Regions from separate parts of the Guptibacillus sedimenti genome, predicted to be linked through region 1. Evidence: riboswitches for the same ligand, from Rfam matches in the RefSeq annotation. Region 1 holds a riboswitch; each other region holds the start of a gene.
What was found. Region 1 has a riboswitch for S-adenosylmethionine ahead of PQ578_RS07845 (Na+/H+ antiporter NhaC family protein). Riboswitches for the same ligand answer to the same signal wherever they lie in the genome.
Positions count from the first base shown of each region.

Region 2: linked by a shared signal. The riboswitch ahead of PQ578_RS15655 (homocysteine S-methyltransferase family protein) and the one ahead of PQ578_RS07845 (Na+/H+ antiporter NhaC family protein) in region 1 are both predicted to bind S-adenosylmethionine.
Region 3: linked by a shared signal. The riboswitch ahead of mtnK (S-methyl-5-thioribose kinase) and the one ahead of PQ578_RS07845 (Na+/H+ antiporter NhaC family protein) in region 1 are both predicted to bind S-adenosylmethionine.
Region 4: linked by a shared signal. The riboswitch ahead of PQ578_RS07040 (methionine biosynthesis PLP-dependent protein) and the one ahead of PQ578_RS07845 (Na+/H+ antiporter NhaC family protein) in region 1 are both predicted to bind S-adenosylmethionine.

Region 1 covers NZ_JAQQWV010000001.1:1,580,191-1,584,429, forward strand. The annotation lists gene PQ578_RS07830 (Y-family DNA polymerase) at 1-1,071, shown strand, start outside; gene PQ578_RS07835 (YolD-like family protein) at 1,084-1,413, shown strand; gene PQ578_RS07840 (alpha/beta fold hydrolase) at 1,565-2,404, shown strand; SAM riboswitch class I at 2,581-2,684, shown strand; gene PQ578_RS07845 (Na+/H+ antiporter NhaC family protein) at 2,750-4,057, shown strand; gene PQ578_RS07850 (hypothetical protein) at 4,127-4,239, opposite strand, start outside.
Region 2 covers NZ_JAQQWV010000003.1:233,818-238,056, forward strand. The annotation lists gene PQ578_RS15645 (YdhK family protein) at 1-52, opposite strand, end outside; gene murB (UDP-N-acetylmuramate dehydrogenase) at 215-1,138, opposite strand; gene PQ578_RS15655 (homocysteine S-methyltransferase family protein) at 1,514-2,563, opposite strand; SAM riboswitch class I at 2,645-2,754, opposite strand; gene PQ578_RS15660 (DUF3895 domain-containing protein) at 2,844-3,851, opposite strand; gene PQ578_RS15665 (hypothetical protein) at 3,980-4,239, opposite strand, start outside.
Region 3 covers NZ_JAQQWV010000004.1:11,106-15,344, reverse strand. The annotation lists gene mtnA (S-methyl-5-thioribose-1-phosphate isomerase) at 1-742, opposite strand, end outside; gene mtnK (S-methyl-5-thioribose kinase) at 743-1,954, opposite strand; SAM riboswitch class I at 2,069-2,206, opposite strand; gene PQ578_RS16645 (carbon-nitrogen family hydrolase) at 2,293-3,075, opposite strand; gene PQ578_RS16640 (pyridoxal phosphate-dependent aminotransferase) at 3,178-4,239, shown strand, end outside.
Region 4 covers NZ_JAQQWV010000001.1:1,437,982-1,442,220, forward strand. The annotation lists gene PQ578_RS07030 (bifunctional homocysteine S-methyltransferase/methylenetetrahydrofolate reductase) at 1-298, opposite strand, end outside; gene metC (cystathionine beta-lyase) at 295-1,488, opposite strand; gene PQ578_RS07040 (methionine biosynthesis PLP-dependent protein) at 1,478-2,605, opposite strand; SAM riboswitch class I at 2,680-2,790, opposite strand; gene PQ578_RS07045 (DUF1189 domain-containing protein) at 2,885-3,682, opposite strand; gene PQ578_RS07050 (Na/Pi cotransporter family protein) at 3,920-4,239, shown strand, end outside.

The DNA.
Region 1 (4,239 bases):
ATTCGTACAGGGAGCAGGTTATTTGAAATTCCAAATGACAAAAGAATTCATATTGTTAACGCAAGAATGTCTTCTTATTTAAAACAATCAATGGAAATAACGAGGCTTTTTCATCGTTATGTACCATCAGAATGTATCCATACGTATAGCGTTGACGAATCATTTTTGCAGGTTGATGGGACAGAACGACTATGGGGAGATAAATTTGAAGTGGCTCATAAGATTAAAAATGAAATAAGTGAGACATTCGGCTTGCCAAGCGCGATTGGAATTGGACCAAATCTTCTGATGGCAAAGCTTTGCCTGGATCTTGAGGCAAAAGAAAAAGGGATAGCAGAGTGGACCTATGACGATATTCCTAGAAAACTGTGGCCGCTTTCCCCACTTAGTCAAATGTGGGGAATTGGCGCACGAGTGGAACGTACGTTAAATCGAATGGGGATTCGAAATGTCAAGCAGCTGGCTCACTATCCGCTTCATTTATTAGAAGAGAAATTTGGTGTCATGGGGAATCAACTTTATCATCATGCGTGGGGAGTCGACCTTTCTGAAATGGGTGCTCCCATTATGCAGGGACAGATTAGTTTTGGGAAAAGTCAGATCTTGTTAAGGGATTATCATGATCAAAAAGAAATTCAACACGTTATTCTTGAAATGAGTGAAGAAGTGGCGAGACGTGCTAGAAGAGCCGGGAAAGCAGGTCGTACGATTAGTCTGGGGATTAGTTATAGCAAAGAAGAAGGCGGCGGGGGCTTTCATCGCTCAAGAAGTGTGAATGGACCAACAGCGATTACGCTTGAAGTCTACCGCGTTTGTCTTCAGCTATTTGAGGAATTTTATGAAAGAAAAACGGTTCGGAAAATTTCCATCACTCTTTCAAATATTTGTAATGATGAAGAAGTGCAGCTGGATTTATTTAACACTGCTCGACCGAAGCAGCGAGACCTTGGCTATGTGATGGATTCCATTAGAGAGAAATATGGATCGGATGCTCTGCTACGCGCTGTTTCATACACAAAAGCTGGTACAGCCTTACACAGAAGTAAACTTGTAGGTGGGCATAAAGCGTAAGGGGGGATAAATGTGATTCGTGATCGCGGAAATATAAAGTGGACGTCAATGATGTTACCTGAGCATGTGAAAGAGCTACGTGATTGGAAAGAAGAAGAGAAAAGAAATCAGATGCCGGTACTGGATGAGCAAAAAATAGAGGAAATGAATGAAGTGATATGCCAGGCTATGGAATTCCATTGGCCGCTGCGCTTTCACTATTTTAAAAACGGTGAAACGAACGTCCTCACGGGCTACGTCCATTATGTCGATCCATTGACGAAAGAGCTACGAGTAATTGATCATCAGGAGCAAAAGAGAAACGTTAAATTGCTGGACCTTATCCATGTTGAAGTAGAATGAAAAAAATGGTTGTACACTCCGGGTGCCAAAAAAGTTTTTCATTTCCTAATTGGGGTAAAATACGTATAACGCAAACTTTGCCAAGACATTTTTGACTGGAAAACCACTATCATCAGAACAAGCAAAATCAAAATCCGGAGTGAGATGACAGATGTTATTAGCTCAAAATTTAAAAGAAAATACGGAGAAAATTAAAGGGATTGACATTCATTATGAGTATTACAGAAATGAAGAAGCTGTTGATCGCCCAGTTATAACCCTGCTTCACGGCTTTTTGTCTTCAAGCTTCAGCTTTAGAAGACTAATTCCATTATTAACAAAGGCCTACACCGTTGTTGCAATCGACCTCCCGCCGTTTGGGAAAAGCGAGAAGTCTCATCACTTTGTTCACTCTTACCAAAATTATGCAGAGGTCGTTGTTGAGCTATTGGAAAGACTTTCGATTGAAAACACGGTCATGATCGGGCATTCCATGGGCGGACAGGTAGCTATGAGAGCATCAGCGTTAAAAGAAGATTTTGTAAGTAAAAATATTTTGCTATGTAGCTCAGGATATCTCGAGAAAGCCAAACAGAGTCTCGTCTATACATCCTACTTACCTTTCTTTTCTGTCTACTTAAAACGCTGGCTTTACCGAAAAGGAGTTAGGGGGAATTTGCTCAATTGTGTTTATGATCCAGCGCTTATCGATGAAGAAATGATGGATGGTTATATTCAACCCTTCTTTAACGAAGGGATTTTTAGATCGTTGGTTCGTATGATCCGTGATCGGGAAGGTGACCTGTCCGAAGCGGAGCTAAAACAAATTCATACACCGAGCCTCTTAATATGGGGAGAAAATGACAGGGTTGTGCCATTGAAAATTGGGAAACGTTTAAGCAGCGACTTACCAAATGCTGAGCTGATTGTCTATAAGAAAACTGGTCATCTTCTTCCTGAGGAGCGACCAGCATCGATTATGAAAGACATAGAACAGTTTTTAACTCGTTAAATTAAGGCGGGTAATGGTAGAGAATTCTCTGAATAAACTCCTTTAAGCAAGGAGTTTATTTTCATGCAGTGGTAGAAAGAGTTGACTCAGCAGAATCATGCGTGATAAAGTAAAGCTCGTTCGATTGTGAATTCAAATCAAATAAAATTTGAGCTTATGCTCTAATAATTGCATATTTCTTATTAAGAGAAGTGGAGGGATCTGGCCCGAAGAAGCTTCAGCAACCTCTGATATTCAGAAAGGTGCTGCTTCCAGCAAGAGAAATCTTGAGAGATAAGAGCAAAAGCCCTCTTCTCTTGAAGTGGGTTTTTTTATGCTGTAGAAAAGTAGAAGGAGATAGAGAGAATGGAAAAAGAAATTAAAGGAAATGGCCTGGCGTTACTTCCTCTTGGCATTTTTATTGTGCTCTTTATTGGCACAGCGATTGTGACAAAGGATTTTTATAGCATGCCGGTTATACTTGCTTCATTAATTGCAGCTGGTGTAGCTCTTTCAATGAATCGAAAAGAAAACTTTATGAAGAAAGTGGAAGTGTTCTGCCGAGGAGCAGGAAATACTAATATTATATTAATGATTCTTGTCTTCTTATTGGCAGGAGCTTTTGCTGGAACCGCTGAAAAAATTGGCGCGGTTGATTCGATTGTGAATCTTGGAATATCCATTCTTCCAGCGAATTTGTTAATCGTTGGATTATTTTTGATTGCATGTTTTATTTCTATTTCAATGGGAACGTCAATGGGAACCATCGTAGCCCTTGCACCAATTGGGATTGGAATCGCAGAACAAACGGGAATTGCTCCAGCACTTACCTTGTCTGCAGTTATTGGTGGAGCGATGTTCGGTGATAATCTTTCCATGATTTCAGATACAACCATTGCAGCAGTTCGAACACAAAATACGCAAATGAAAGACAAATTCAAAGTAAACTTCTTTATTGTATTGCCTGCTGCTATTGTCACTGCCGTTATATATGGCGTGTTAACGATCGGAGAACAGGCAACAGTTGGTGGAGAACGTGCTTTTGACTTGATCACGATTCTTCCATATTTAGGTGTTCTAATCGCAGCGATCGCTGGGGTTAATGTTCTTGTTGTACTTGTGAGCGGAACGCTATTTGCTGGAATAGTCGGTCTATTTAACGGTTCATTTGGAATGAGTGGACTTATTTCCACCGTTACAGAAGGGATTAAAGGAATGGAAGACCTTGCGATGATTGCCCTCGTAATCGGTGGTATGATCGAAGTGATCAAGCATAATGGCGGTATTCAGTACGTGCTAGATAAGATTTTAAGTAGAGTAAACTCACGTCGAGGAGCGGAATTTGGTATAGCTGGCTTGGCTAGTGTGCTTGATTTATCGACAGCGAATAATACGATTTCAATCATCATGGGTGGGCCGCTGGCGAAGAATATTTCTGAAAAGTATGGCGTGGATCCACGGAAATCAGCTAGTATTCTAGACATTTTCTCAGGCAGTGTTCAAGGGATGCTCCCATATGGTGCTCAGGTTCTAGCGGTTGCAGGACTTGCATCGATCTCGCCACTTGCCCTCTTGCCATATTCGATTTATCCTATTCTTATTGCGGTTGCTGGAGTGATTGCGATTTTCATTAACTATCCCTCTCTTCAAAAGAAAGAGGAAGCAAACGGTTAGAAGTAACTTTTAAATGAAACGAGATAAAGAAAAACAGGTAGCTCATGATGAGCTACCTGTTTTTCTTTATTATCCTTCAATTTGTTTTTGAAGATGAACAATTCGCTGAGGAAGAATATATAAGTATTCTATTAATGAATCAAGTAGATCAATAATAAGATTTGCGGTTTCTTCACTTGTCG
Region 2 (4,239 bases), on a different contig from region 1:
GAATAAGTGATAGTGATAATCCTAATCCTAAAATAACTTTTTTTGTTTTCATATATACCCTCCTATGATTGGTTTCATTTACCATCAAAGACTACTTTATCTAGAAATTGTGCACTTATCGTGCAGATTGAATTTGTTCACAGTATGATCAAAAGTTGTCTATCTTAAATAAATCACAAAAAAACAGCCGCTCAATTGAGTGGCTGACTTCTCTTTATGCTTGCTCAGGTGGTTCACCAATAACGCGTACTTCACGTTCAAGCTCGACATCAAACTTTTCTTTTACTGTTCTTTGAACGTGATGAATCACATCCAAATAGTCTGTTGCAGTAGCATTATCGATATTTACAATAAATCCAGCATGCTTTTTAGAAACTTCGGCCCCACCGATTCGTGTACCTTGGAGTTCAGAGTCCTGAATTAATTTACCTGCAAATAGTCCAGGAGGACGTTTAAATACACTACCACAAGAAGGGTATTCTAGCGGCTGTTTTGTTTCGCGCTTCTCAGTTAGGTCATCCATGATCGCTTTGATTTCATTATAGTCGCCATCTTTTAGAGCGAAGGTTGCTTCTAAAACAAGCAAACCTTTTTCATCTACGTTACTGTGACGATAAGATAAATCAAGTTCATCAGCGGTTAATTTAATTAACTTTCCTTCTTTCGTTACAGCGAGCACACTTTCGAGACAATCAGCTATCTCTCCACCGTATGCTCCTGCGTTCATATAAACAGCTCCACCAACAGAACCTGGTATACCACATGCAAACTCGAGACCGCTAAGTTTGCCATCACGCGCAAATTCAGATGCATCAATAATTCGAGCGCCTGCTTGAGCAATCACTTTTTTGTCTTTTTTATTAATCGATTTTAAAGAAGATAGATTCAAGACAATACCGCGAATACCACCATCTTGAATGATTACATTCGAACCTTTCCCGAGTATCGTTAAAGGATATTTTTTTTGAAAAGCATATTCTACCGCAGCTCTTGCATCTTCAATTGTGTTAGGAAAAACAAGAACATCTGCACATCCACCCATCCTAGTATAGGTGTGGGCATTTAAAGGCTCATTTATTTTCAATTCCGCTTCTGGCAAAATCGAGCGGAGTTCATTTATTACATTTTGATTATCCATAGGCTACCTCGCTTATAAAACAAGTTCTTTTTGTTATGATTTCATTAGAGTTTCGTTGTGTCACATATTCAAACACATTTAAAATAATAACACAACTGATGTCTGAATATGATCATTTTGACAAAAGAAGCTACTATTTTCAAATGAATCTTACGCTAAGGATATAAAAAGCAAGATTTTTCATTGCGAAAAGCTGCTTTTATAACAAAAATCGGGCCGGGATCAATCGTAAAATGTATTGATGTTTTATTACATGCAGACATATCTGTATTGGTTCCATTTTCACTTTCTTTTTATCGTTATTGCCAATACGTTACTGGCCTATTCTTTTTGCAGTAAAAAACGGAGAGGTTTCCCGCTCCGTTTTGTCATCATCTATGCCTTCTGTCGATATGCCGTATTGTTTTTCTTTAACGATTCATCTGATCCAAACAGAAAATGTTTCTCCATATTTGGAGAGTAAATAGAATTCACAGCTTTTCTACCTACTGTTTCAGCGACTTCTCTCAACATACTTGGAGAAGCACCACAACATAGTCCAAAATAATTTACCCCGACACTTTTTGCTTCTTTTGCCCATTCTGCTAATTCATAACGGTTGCAATAAAGTGGATCGAGAGATGTTGGAAAGGTTGTCTCTGTAGGCAATGTACAGGCACAGCCGCCATCAGGTAAGTTAAAAAATGTTGGATGTTCTTCTGTGGTGCGATAAGGAATGGGGAGTGCGCCAACATATCCAGTAACAGACTGCCTAATCTTCTCGATGTATGGCTGCATTGTAGCGGGTCCTCGAAAACAGTTCATTCCTACAACTAGCGCTCCATGTTCTTCTAGCAACCGGCAAGCTTCCTCAACGGTATAGCCGTCTCTTAAAATGTTTTCACTCATAAGTCCAAGTGTAATAACTGCTGGAAGATCATGTTTTTGAATTTCTTCTAAGGCTATTTTCGCTTCTTCGTAATAATAAAATGTTTCCCCATTAATGAAATCAACGCCTTCTTCTTTACTCCATTTTACCATTTCAGCAAACATGGAACGAATTTGTTCTTTACTGTCTTCATCGTCAGGGTCAAATAGATTTGTGTTTGATATATTGCCTGCTACAAGTGCTTCTTCTTCAGGGTGTTCTTTTGCTACCTCTTTTGCAAGACGAATCGCTTGTCGATTGAGGGGCTCTAGCAACTCTTCTTTTCCAATAATTCTCATTTTCTCTCGGTGGCCATTATACGTAAAAGCTAGCACGACATCAGATCCTGCAAGCATATAATCTCGATAGGTTTGTTTAAGAGCTTCGGGATTATCTAGGGCAACTTCTGGCACGAATGATCCTGCTTGGAGATAACCACGTCGTTCTAATTCAAACAGATAACCTTCCCCGCAAATGACTGGGCCATCTTGCAGGCGTTGTTGAAGTGTTCTTTTCATGTGTAACAGCTCCTTATTCTCTGTAAAATAAAAAATCCCTCTTCTTAAAAAATAAGAAGAGGGATTACTAACAGAATCCTCCTCTTATCTTCCAGATGACATCATCTGTAGGATTTGGCACCAGCTTCAACTGAAGTTGAAAGGTTGCCGGGCATCATAGGGCCTATTCCCTCCGCCACTCTTGATAAGAGTATTGATTTAATTTTCGAACATGTTTGAAATTATAGACCTGGTATAATGAAATGTCAATGCTTTATCTGATAATTATGAAATGTCAGGATCATCGTCCTCTTTTTAATCGATAAATGCGATCTTCCCGTCCAAGCGGCTCAACAGACATGGAGCCCGATGCCACATAAGAATCGAGATACGTGCAAACTGCATAGTAAATTTTCGGTTTCTTTGTCGAGTAGCGTTTGTCTTGAACTTTTCCTTCTTTGATTAAGAGCTCGCAAATCATCAACGCACTCTCTGTACCTTGTTGAATATAGCCGTCTATCGCTTTCTGAGTTGGAAACGAAAGATCTCCCACAAAATAAGTTTCTTTCGGTTTCTCACTTGTTATTTCTTGTAAAGGTTCCTGCGCTTCTTCAGCGAACAAATCAAAAGAGCCTTGTAACTCATCTTGAGTTAGAGTTTCTTTAGGTTTCAAGTCTTCTTTTTTCTGTGTTGGGATATCTAAAGCCTCTAACGTATTACTACCTCTTTGTAACGCTTCTTTTTCTTCACGGTAACTTCTGATTAAACTATTTAACCGTTTTTCTTGTCGATCAAGTAACGGAAGTTGTAAGGAAAGTGGCTCTTCAATATCGGTTGGTAGCTTCAAACCTTCAGGGATGTCATATGTAGGAGAGCCGTTTTGCATTTTTAATAAGAGTTCATCTAACTCATAATCAATTTTTGTAAAACCTTGTACAACTTCTTTTACGATGGTACCTGGTAAGCCAGTGTGTTCTTCGAAATGATTAATACCAAAACGACGCACTTCACCTGTTTTTACATGTCGAACAATATATTGATAGCGTAATGCACGACCACATTCGCATTTTAGATCTTCTGAGACAGCGCCTGCATCCAGGTAATCGTCTAGTATCCAATCGTCAAGCAACATTCCAATTTCCTCATCAGTAGCTCCGTTTGGAATCATTCTTCCTTTACTTTGAGCAATCACATTCGCAAATGCTGTTTTTTTACCTCGTTTAAGAATATTCATAAGATATGATTGTTGGTCAAATGTAAGATCTTGTAGTATTTGATCTCTCTCAGAGTTCGTAAGGCTCTTTGTCATATAAATCCCTCTCTATGCAATAGTAACGCCATTATAACAGGTATTGCTGTTGTGATGACCCGATCAACTTAATTCTTATAAGAAGAAAAGCCAATCCTGAAAACGAATTGGCGATTTGTTAGGAAAATTTATTTTCTTTCAGGCATAAATGATAAAGATCCTCTGGCACCAACTACAACTCTTTTGGAAACAACTTTTCCGCCTTCATCGTATAAAAGATAGAGTTTTCCTTCTTTCACTTCTCCTTTTATATAAGAAGCTGATGGGTATAGGTCCTTTAAATCATCTATTTGATATACTTTTACCCGTTCTCTAGTTTGATCGAACACTTCAAGTGAAGTAATTTGTTTATTTTCTCTAAAAATATAAATATCGTTATATCCAGACT
Region 3 (4,239 bases), on a different contig from region 1:
CGATTTTGTTAGCTGTGTCACCGTTGGCCGCAATTCGATCCGCACCGACTATTACCGCAGCGATTTTCTTTGTTTTTAAGACGTGCGCCGCCATGCTATCCGTAATAAGCGTTACGTTGATACCGGCACGTTCAAGTTCCCATGCGGTTAGTCGAGCCCCCTGGAGAACGGGTCTCGTTTCCGTTGCAATCGCGGAAATCGTGAGCCCGTTTTGTTTCGCCAAGTGGAGCGGTGCAAGGGCCGTCCCATATTTTGCGGTTGCAATTCCACCTGCGTTGCAGTGAGTAAGAATGGTATCTCCATCCTTCAATAGTTTAAGACCGTGCTCTCCGATGCGTTGGCAGACAAGTTCATCTTCTTTATGAATAAGTAACGCTTCGTGAAGAATCGCATCCTTCATTTTTTCAACAGTTGATAAAGGAAGAGTCACTCGAACAATTCGATCAATCGCCCAAGAGAGATTTACGGCAGTTGGGCGAGAAGATGAGAGGTATTCCCCTTGCTTAAGTAACTCTGCTTTAAAAGTTGATGGTTCGGTTGTTTCTGCGTGTTGACTCCAGAGAACAAGACCATACGCAGCCGCAATTCCAATCGCTGGTGCACCGCGGACAACGAGGGCAGATATGCTATTCCAAACATCTTCGATCGCCGTCTGTTTGAGATAGCTTTCTTGATGTGGTAATTTGCGCTGATCAAGCAGTAAAAGGTGATCTCCTTTCCACTGAAGAGATGGGATAGTCATTTAAACGCCCTCCTTAATCGTATCGATGTAATCTTTAATCGAATCGATGTTCTTTCGATTTAAAATGAGTTTTTTTCCAAGTGCTAAAGCTCTTCTTTCCACTGCTAGTTTTACTTCTGGATCAGTAATCGTCTCAATTTCTTCTACATGAGCAAGTCCAATCGTTCTTCGGATGATTTTACAACCAGCAAAACCAATACTATCGACAAAAATAGATTGAAGATGCGTATTGAGATAACCTCTGGAATAGCGGTTATCTTCTGAAAGGTGGGTGTCCCAAAGGGATCGGAACGTAGATTCAAATACGGTCCAAACTTCAGTGATAACACCAAAGAGATAGGCTAGATATCCGTCTTTTTCTTCATTGGTTCGATGGGCTTCCTGGGAGAGAATGCTAAGCGTAATATTGGCAATAAAAGCCCCAACATCAAATCCTGCTGGGCCATAGAAAGCAAATTCAGGATCGATTACTTTTGTTGAACCCTCCGTTACGAAGAGGCTACCTGTATGTAAATCCCCGTGTATTAACGCTTCTCCTTTTGTTAAAAAGGAATGTTTAAGCGAAGCAACTTCAGTTAGGAAACCTTGATCTTCCCACAAAATTTCAACATCTGGTCGAAGCTCTTCTGTAAATGCGTTGCTTTCAGCATTATAAAAGGGGTCTGAAAAGACGAGACTTTCCGTGATCCCACATAAATCTGGATTGCTAAACCGTTTAGCAAGCTCTTTCTTTTTTGCAGAACCAAGACCGTAGTCAGAGGTGAAAAAGAGCGTGTGAGCGAGGTAAGTCCCTACATTTCTTGCGAGCTCAGGATAGACACGTCCTTCAATAAGTCCTTTGCGCAAAATCGTATGTGATGATAAATCTTCCATCACTGTTGCCGCTTTTTCTGAGTCATGCAGATAAACAATTGGGGAAAATTCAGGAACAAGCGAATGAGCTTGCTTGAGAGCCTCGCTCTCAATTCTGGACCGATCGAGCGTAAGTGGCCAAGACTCACCAACAACCTTGGCATAAGGCAAAGCTTGTTTGACAATCCATGATTCCTCTGTTGCTTTGTTTTGAACATGGAAAACATAGTTTAAATTGCCATCCCCAATTTCCTTTACGAAAAGGGGGGAAGAGGGATCAATAAAATTGTGATGCACTAAAAAGTGAACAACGCTTTCTTGTGTAAATGGTGTATATCCCGACTTAACTTGAAAAGACATGTGTAAGTCCCCTTTCAAATATTAATGGTTGATGTACAGAAGCATTCGTAATTAAAAGGCATAAAAAAAGCCTCTTTCCGAAGAAAGAGGCTTGAAGACAGATATGCTTCACACCTCTTATCTTCCAGGATGAATAACATCCTGTTGGAAGTAGCACCGTGCCATCTAAGCCATCCTGTAAAGATGTACTTAAGAATAGGTCGGTTGCTGGGCGTCATAGGGCCAAATCCCTCAGCCTGCTCTTGATAAGAGAAAGTTTATGAAATTATTTTACAATTTTTTCGCTTGAAATGTATGTTACAGAGAAACTGATGCATTTGTCAATAATATTTTGAATTTTATTTATAAATATCTGGACGTCGATCTTCAAAGATTGGGATACGACTTCGGATAGATGGTATTTCTTCCTCATCAATCAAGCCTGTTAAGATCGTTTCCTCTTCGCCTGCTTCTGCGATAATCGTTCCCCACGGATCAATGATTAAAGAATGTCCTCCAAACGCATTGTCTGGATCTTCTCCTACACGATTACAAGCAATGACGTAACATTGGTTTTCAATAGCGCGGCTTATAAGTAAGGATCGCCAATGGTCCGTGCGCTGTTTCGGCCATTCGGCTGGAACGAACAAAACTTGTGCGCCTTCAACGGCATGAAGGCGAAGCCACTCTGGAAAGCGAATATCATAACAGATGAATCCGGCACTTGGGAGTTCTTCGAGTGTGAAGTGGCTTTTCTCATTTCCTGATACGAGGTATTTCTCTTCATTCATCAACCGAAATAGATGGGCTTTGCTATACTCATGGATAAGCTGCCCATCTCGATTGAAAACGAGCATCGTATTCGTGACGTGATCATTGTGTTGCTTTGCAATTGAGCCACCTACTATACTTACCTTATTCTTTTTGGCTAGGTCTGAAAGAAATGCAATTGACTTTTCTGCATTTTCATCCCCAATTTCGTCTAGTCTCGATAAGTCATAACCAGTCGACCACAGTTCTGGTAAAACAATAATATCTGGTTTGTCATGAACAGCCTTAGTAACAAGCTCTTTCACTTTCGAGAAATTTTCTTCAGGGTTTCCAAACGCAATATCAAATTGCAACAGAGCGATTTTTTTCATTTTCTTCTCCTCCTCGCTAACAAAATAAGCTTTACATGATTGTGTATCCAAGATAACATAATTTACTAGAATTTCACGAAAATTTTAACAGGATGTGATTCTTTGAAACAATTTCAAACATCAGATGCACTTAAACGACTACCGGAACAATTTTTTGCGAAGCTTGCTGGAAAAGTAAACCGCTATGTAGAGGCGGGTTATGACATCATTAATCTTGGACAGGGAAATCCTGATCAGCCAACACCCGATCATATTATCGAGTCTTTGCAGAAGGCAGCTGAAAACCCTTCCTATCACAAATATCCGCCATTTCGAGGACAGCCTTTCTTGAAGCAGGCTGCTGCTGATTTCTATCAGCGAGAATTTGGAGTGAATCTTGATCCAGAGAAGGAAGTTGCCGTTCTTTTCGGTGGAAAAGCAGGCCTTGTCGAGGTCAGTCAATGTTTACTAAATAAAGGTGATGTGGCACTCGTTCCAGACCCAGGTTATCCTGATTATTGGTCAGGTGTCGCGATGGCTGAAGCGGATATGCAGATGATGCCGTTGCTTGAGAAAAATCATTTCTTACCTGACTATGATGCGATTCCAGAGGATTCATTAAAAAAAGCGAAAATGATGTTTTTAAATTATCCCAACAACCCAACTGCAGCTGTTGCAACGAAGCGCTTCTTTGAGGAAACAGTCAGTTTTGCAGAGACGAATGATATTTGTGTTGTGCATGATTTTGCTTACGGTGCGATCGGGTTTGATGGAGAGCGACCGATTAGCTTTTTGGAAACAGAGGGTGCTAAAGACAATGGAATTGAAATCTATACCCTTTCCAAAACATATAATATGGCGGGATGGCGTGTAGGATTTGCAGTTGGAAATCAATCTGTTGTTGAGAGCATCAATCTCCTTCAGGATCATTTTTATGTCAGTCTATTTAGTGCGGTACAAGAAGCCGCTGCTGAAGCTTTGCTTGGATCGCAGCAGTGTGTAGAAGAACTTCGCGATACGTATGAGTCGAGACGAAATGTTCTCATTCAAGGACTCCATGACATTGGTTGGAATGTCACTTCTCCTGCGGGATCGTTTTTCGCCTGGTTGAAAGTACCCGAATCTTTTACTTCAGAAAGCTTTGCAGATTTCTTGCTTGAAAACGTCCAAATTGTTGTCGCACCT
Region 4 (4,239 bases), 140 kb from region 1:
GAACGTAAGTAGAGTCTGTCGCAGCCTTTCGAGCGAGTTTAACGCCTTCCTTATTGATCTCTTTTACTAGATCTTCAAGTCCATATCGTGATAGCTTGCTATAGTTCGCGCCGTACGTATTGGTTTGAATCACATCTGAGCCGGCATGAATATAAGCTTGGTGAACATTTAATACTTGATCCGGATGTGAAAGATTCAGCGCTTCAAAACATTGGTCGATGCCGTATGAATAAAGAAGGGTCCCCATCGCACCGTCACCAATCAAAATTTTGTGCTCGAGATCTTCAAGTAAGCTCATCCTTTAGCACCTCCGGCTGTAGGAGCGTAAAGTTTAGTAATGGCAGCAAAACCTTGTTTAAAGTCTTGAAGCAAATCATCAGCATTTTCAAGCCCCACAGATAAGCGTAACAAGCCATCTGTAATCCCGCGTTTGTTTCGTTCGGCAGCTGACATAGATGCATGAGACATTCTCGCTGGATAAGAGAGAATCGATTCAACCGCACCAAGACTAACAGCGTAAACTGGAAGTTGCACGTTCTTTGTAAACAATCGAACCGCGTTTTCATCAGGTAGTCGAAAAGAAAGAACAGCCCCAGGACCCGCTGCTTGGTAAAGGTGAGTCGAATGTCCCTGATGGAAAGAGAACCCAGGATAATAAACTTCTTCTACAAGCGGCTCTTTAAGGAGTGCATGAGCAAGCCGGAAAGCCGATCTTGAAGATTGATCGAGCCGACAATGTAATGTTTTTAATCCGCGAAGAACTAACCAGGAATCATGAGCACTTAAAATGGATCCGAAAGAGTTTTGCAAAAAAGCAAGGTTTTCGCCCAGCTTTTCATTTTTAACTGCGGCAAGACCTGCAACAACATCGCTATGTCCTGCAATAAATTTTGTGGCACTATGAAGAACGATATCCGCGCCGAAGTCCAGTGGTCTTTGGAGGGCAGGTGTCATGAAGGTGTTATCAACGAACGTTAAACAATGATTCGCTTTCGCTAATTTAACGACGGCTTGAATATCAGTCACTTTAAGTAACGGATTAGAAGGTGTCTCGATGTAGATCACTTTTGTATTGGATTGAATCCCGTTCGCAACTTTATTTAAATCAGTCATATCGACAAAAGTATGACTAATTCCAAATCTGCAGAGAACATCGTGGATCATCCGATACGTCCCGCCATAAACATCTTCTGAAATCAAAACATGGTCATTTTGTGAAAGGAGCATAAAAGAAGTAGCGATAGCGGCCATACCAGAAGCAAATGCAAACCCTCTAACGCCACCTTCAAGGTCTGCAATCGTTTCTTCTAGAGCTTCACGGGTAGGGTTACCAGAGCGACTGTAATCATATTTTCCGGGCTGATCAAAATCCAATTGATGAAAGGTAGATGCTTGTTGAATTGGAACACTGACGGCTCCTGTGCTTTTATCAAATTTATGTTCGTTGTGAAGAAGTTTTGTTTGAAATGTATATGAATTAGTCGTCATGTCGCACACCATCCTCTTTGAAAATTGCTAGCGTTTGATCTAGATCTTTCACTAAATCGTTGATTTGTTCAATTCCTACTGAAAATCTGAGAAGTCGATTACAAACACCTTTCTCGAGTCTGATCTTTTCTGGGATATCGGCGTGTGTTTGTGTGGCTGGATAAGTAATAAAGCTCTCAACGCCTCCAAGACTTTCCGCAAAGGTAATCAGTTTCAAATTCCTTAGAAATGGATCAACCCATGCTTCAGACTGTAATCGAAACGACAGCATACCGCCTTTTTCAGGATAGAAGACGTCAGTTATTGCGTCGTGATTTCTTAAGTATGTTGCGATGGCTCGAGCATTCTCCTCATGTTGCTTTAGTCGAAGAGGTAATGTCTTCATTCCTCGAATGAGAAGCCAGGAGTCGAACGGAGAAAGAACCGCTCCAGCACCGTTTTGATATTGTTCAATCTCAGCACAGAGCTTTTCACCTTTGGCAATGACAAGTCCTGCAAGCACATCATTGTGACCCCCAAGGTATTTCGTTGCGCTATGAATAACAATATCAGCCCCTAGTAAAAGAGGGTTTTGTAGAAGAGGAGTGAATAACGTATTGTCTACGATTGACAATAAATTGTATGTCTTGGCAATCGTCACAATCTCTTCAACATCGGTTAACTTCATTAGGGGATTTGAAGGGTTTTCGATAAAGATTGCCCTAGTAGACAGAGTTATTAATGGTGCGATGCTATCAATATTTTGGCTGTCAAAATAGGTGAATGATATGTTGAAATGCTTTTCTGCGTGAGCAAATAATCGATATGTGCCACCATATAGGTCATCTGAAACGAGTATATGATCTCCGGTTTTAAATAAAGATATAATTGATTGGATGGCGGCCATGCCGGAACTAAATGCGAAGCCCTGGTCACCATGTTCGAGTTCATTTACTGCAGACTCTAGAATCGAGCGAGTAGGGTTTTTTGTTCTTGAATAATCAAACCCTGTTGATTGCCCAATTCCTTCATGCCTATAGGAGGTGGAAAAATAAACAGGAGGATTTACAGCGCCTGTTTGTGGATCTGATTTATTACCTAGTTGAACAAGTAGCGTATTGTAATGGTTATTTGTCATAATCAATCTCCTTTTCATTAAGTAAGGGCAATAAAAAAAAGCCCTCTATAAGAAGAAGACTTTGGTTGCTCTTCTTCTTATCTTCCAAGTTGAATTCAACTTGCTGGAGTTAGCACCTTTCCAGAAAATATCCGGTGGTTGCTGAAGCTTCTTCGGGCCAGTCCCTCTGCTTCTCTTGATAAGAATTGAAAGTATATGGAATTTTAATGTGTCGCTTTTTACATAATCTACATTACTTTAAAGCGAAAATCAAGTGATTTGATAAAATAATCAAAATTTTTACTCAGGTGAATTAGGTCTTTCGTTCGTTACACGTTTTTTCGGAAGAGGAATTTCCTTAATGGTTAAGTAGAGTAGCATGATGGCTACAAACCAATAGAGAAGAAATCCAAATGGGACGGTTGTTTTTACTAAAGCCATAATAGTAAAGAAAAGGGTTGGAATCGTAGCGGAATAAACCGATAGGACCCAGAGTTGTTTATAAGATGCTTTTCTACCCGCGAGTGACTTTAATAATAAACCGATTGTCGCTAGAACGGTAATTCCGATAAATTTGAGGCCAGTCTGGAATAAATAGACGACAAAGATTAAGAGTGGGATAAAGATCGGGAGCAAGTTATCTAAATTTTGCGTGAGTTCACTTACATCTTGTTTTGTAAAAGTCATTGAACTGAAATTACTATAATTAAACTCTTGTCTTGTCCCACTATCCATTACGATAATTCGATCTTTTAGGAACGCAATAGCCGATTCATAGGAATCAACATCGTCGGGCTTTATTTCATCTGTAGCATCAAAAATAAACGTGTTTCCATCTTCTTTTTTTATAAGTGGTTCAGATTGGTCACTTTTTAGTGTGCCATCTTCTAAAGTAAATTCAGGTAAATCTCCCATATGTGTTTTAAGGTCTTCGTAAGCATTGGTAAACGAAACCGCGGTAATAATCCCTATAGGTACAGAAGAAAGTAGCATTAGGAGAAACACATACAATATCGGCTTCCCTAGTTTTTGAAAACGGAATCGCGCCATCATTTTTGGAGAAAATAAGCTATAATACAGTTGTTTAAAAACGTTCAAATTGAAAATCTCCTTTCTGGTATGTGAGGGTAATCCCACTAAACCAGTTTATCTTATATAAGTAGATGGGAACAATAAACTAGCTGAAACTTTCTTGAAACAAAATTGATTTCATCATAATATCATTACAATTCTATATTAACTCTTTACAAAGAGGGGAGCGATGTAGATAATAGACAAGGGACTTTGTTGAGTATTGTCGAAAAAAATAAAACATGAGTGCAAGGGGTTGAAATGATGGAACTCAACGTTCAGGAGATGATCTTTCAGTTTGTGGGAGGTCTTGGTATTTTCCTGTTTGGACTAAAGTATATGGGAGATGGCCTTCAACGATCTGCAGGTGATCGATTAAGAGACATTCTTGATCGCTTTACGACGAACCCATTTATGGGTGTGCTAGCCGGGATCATTGTTACGATTCTCATCCAAAGTAGTTCAGGGACAACGGTTTTAACAGTCGGTCTTGTTAATGCAGGATTTATGACTCTCAAGCAAGCGATTGGTGTTGTAATGGGAGCTAACATTGGAACAACTGTTACAGCATTTATTATTGGTTT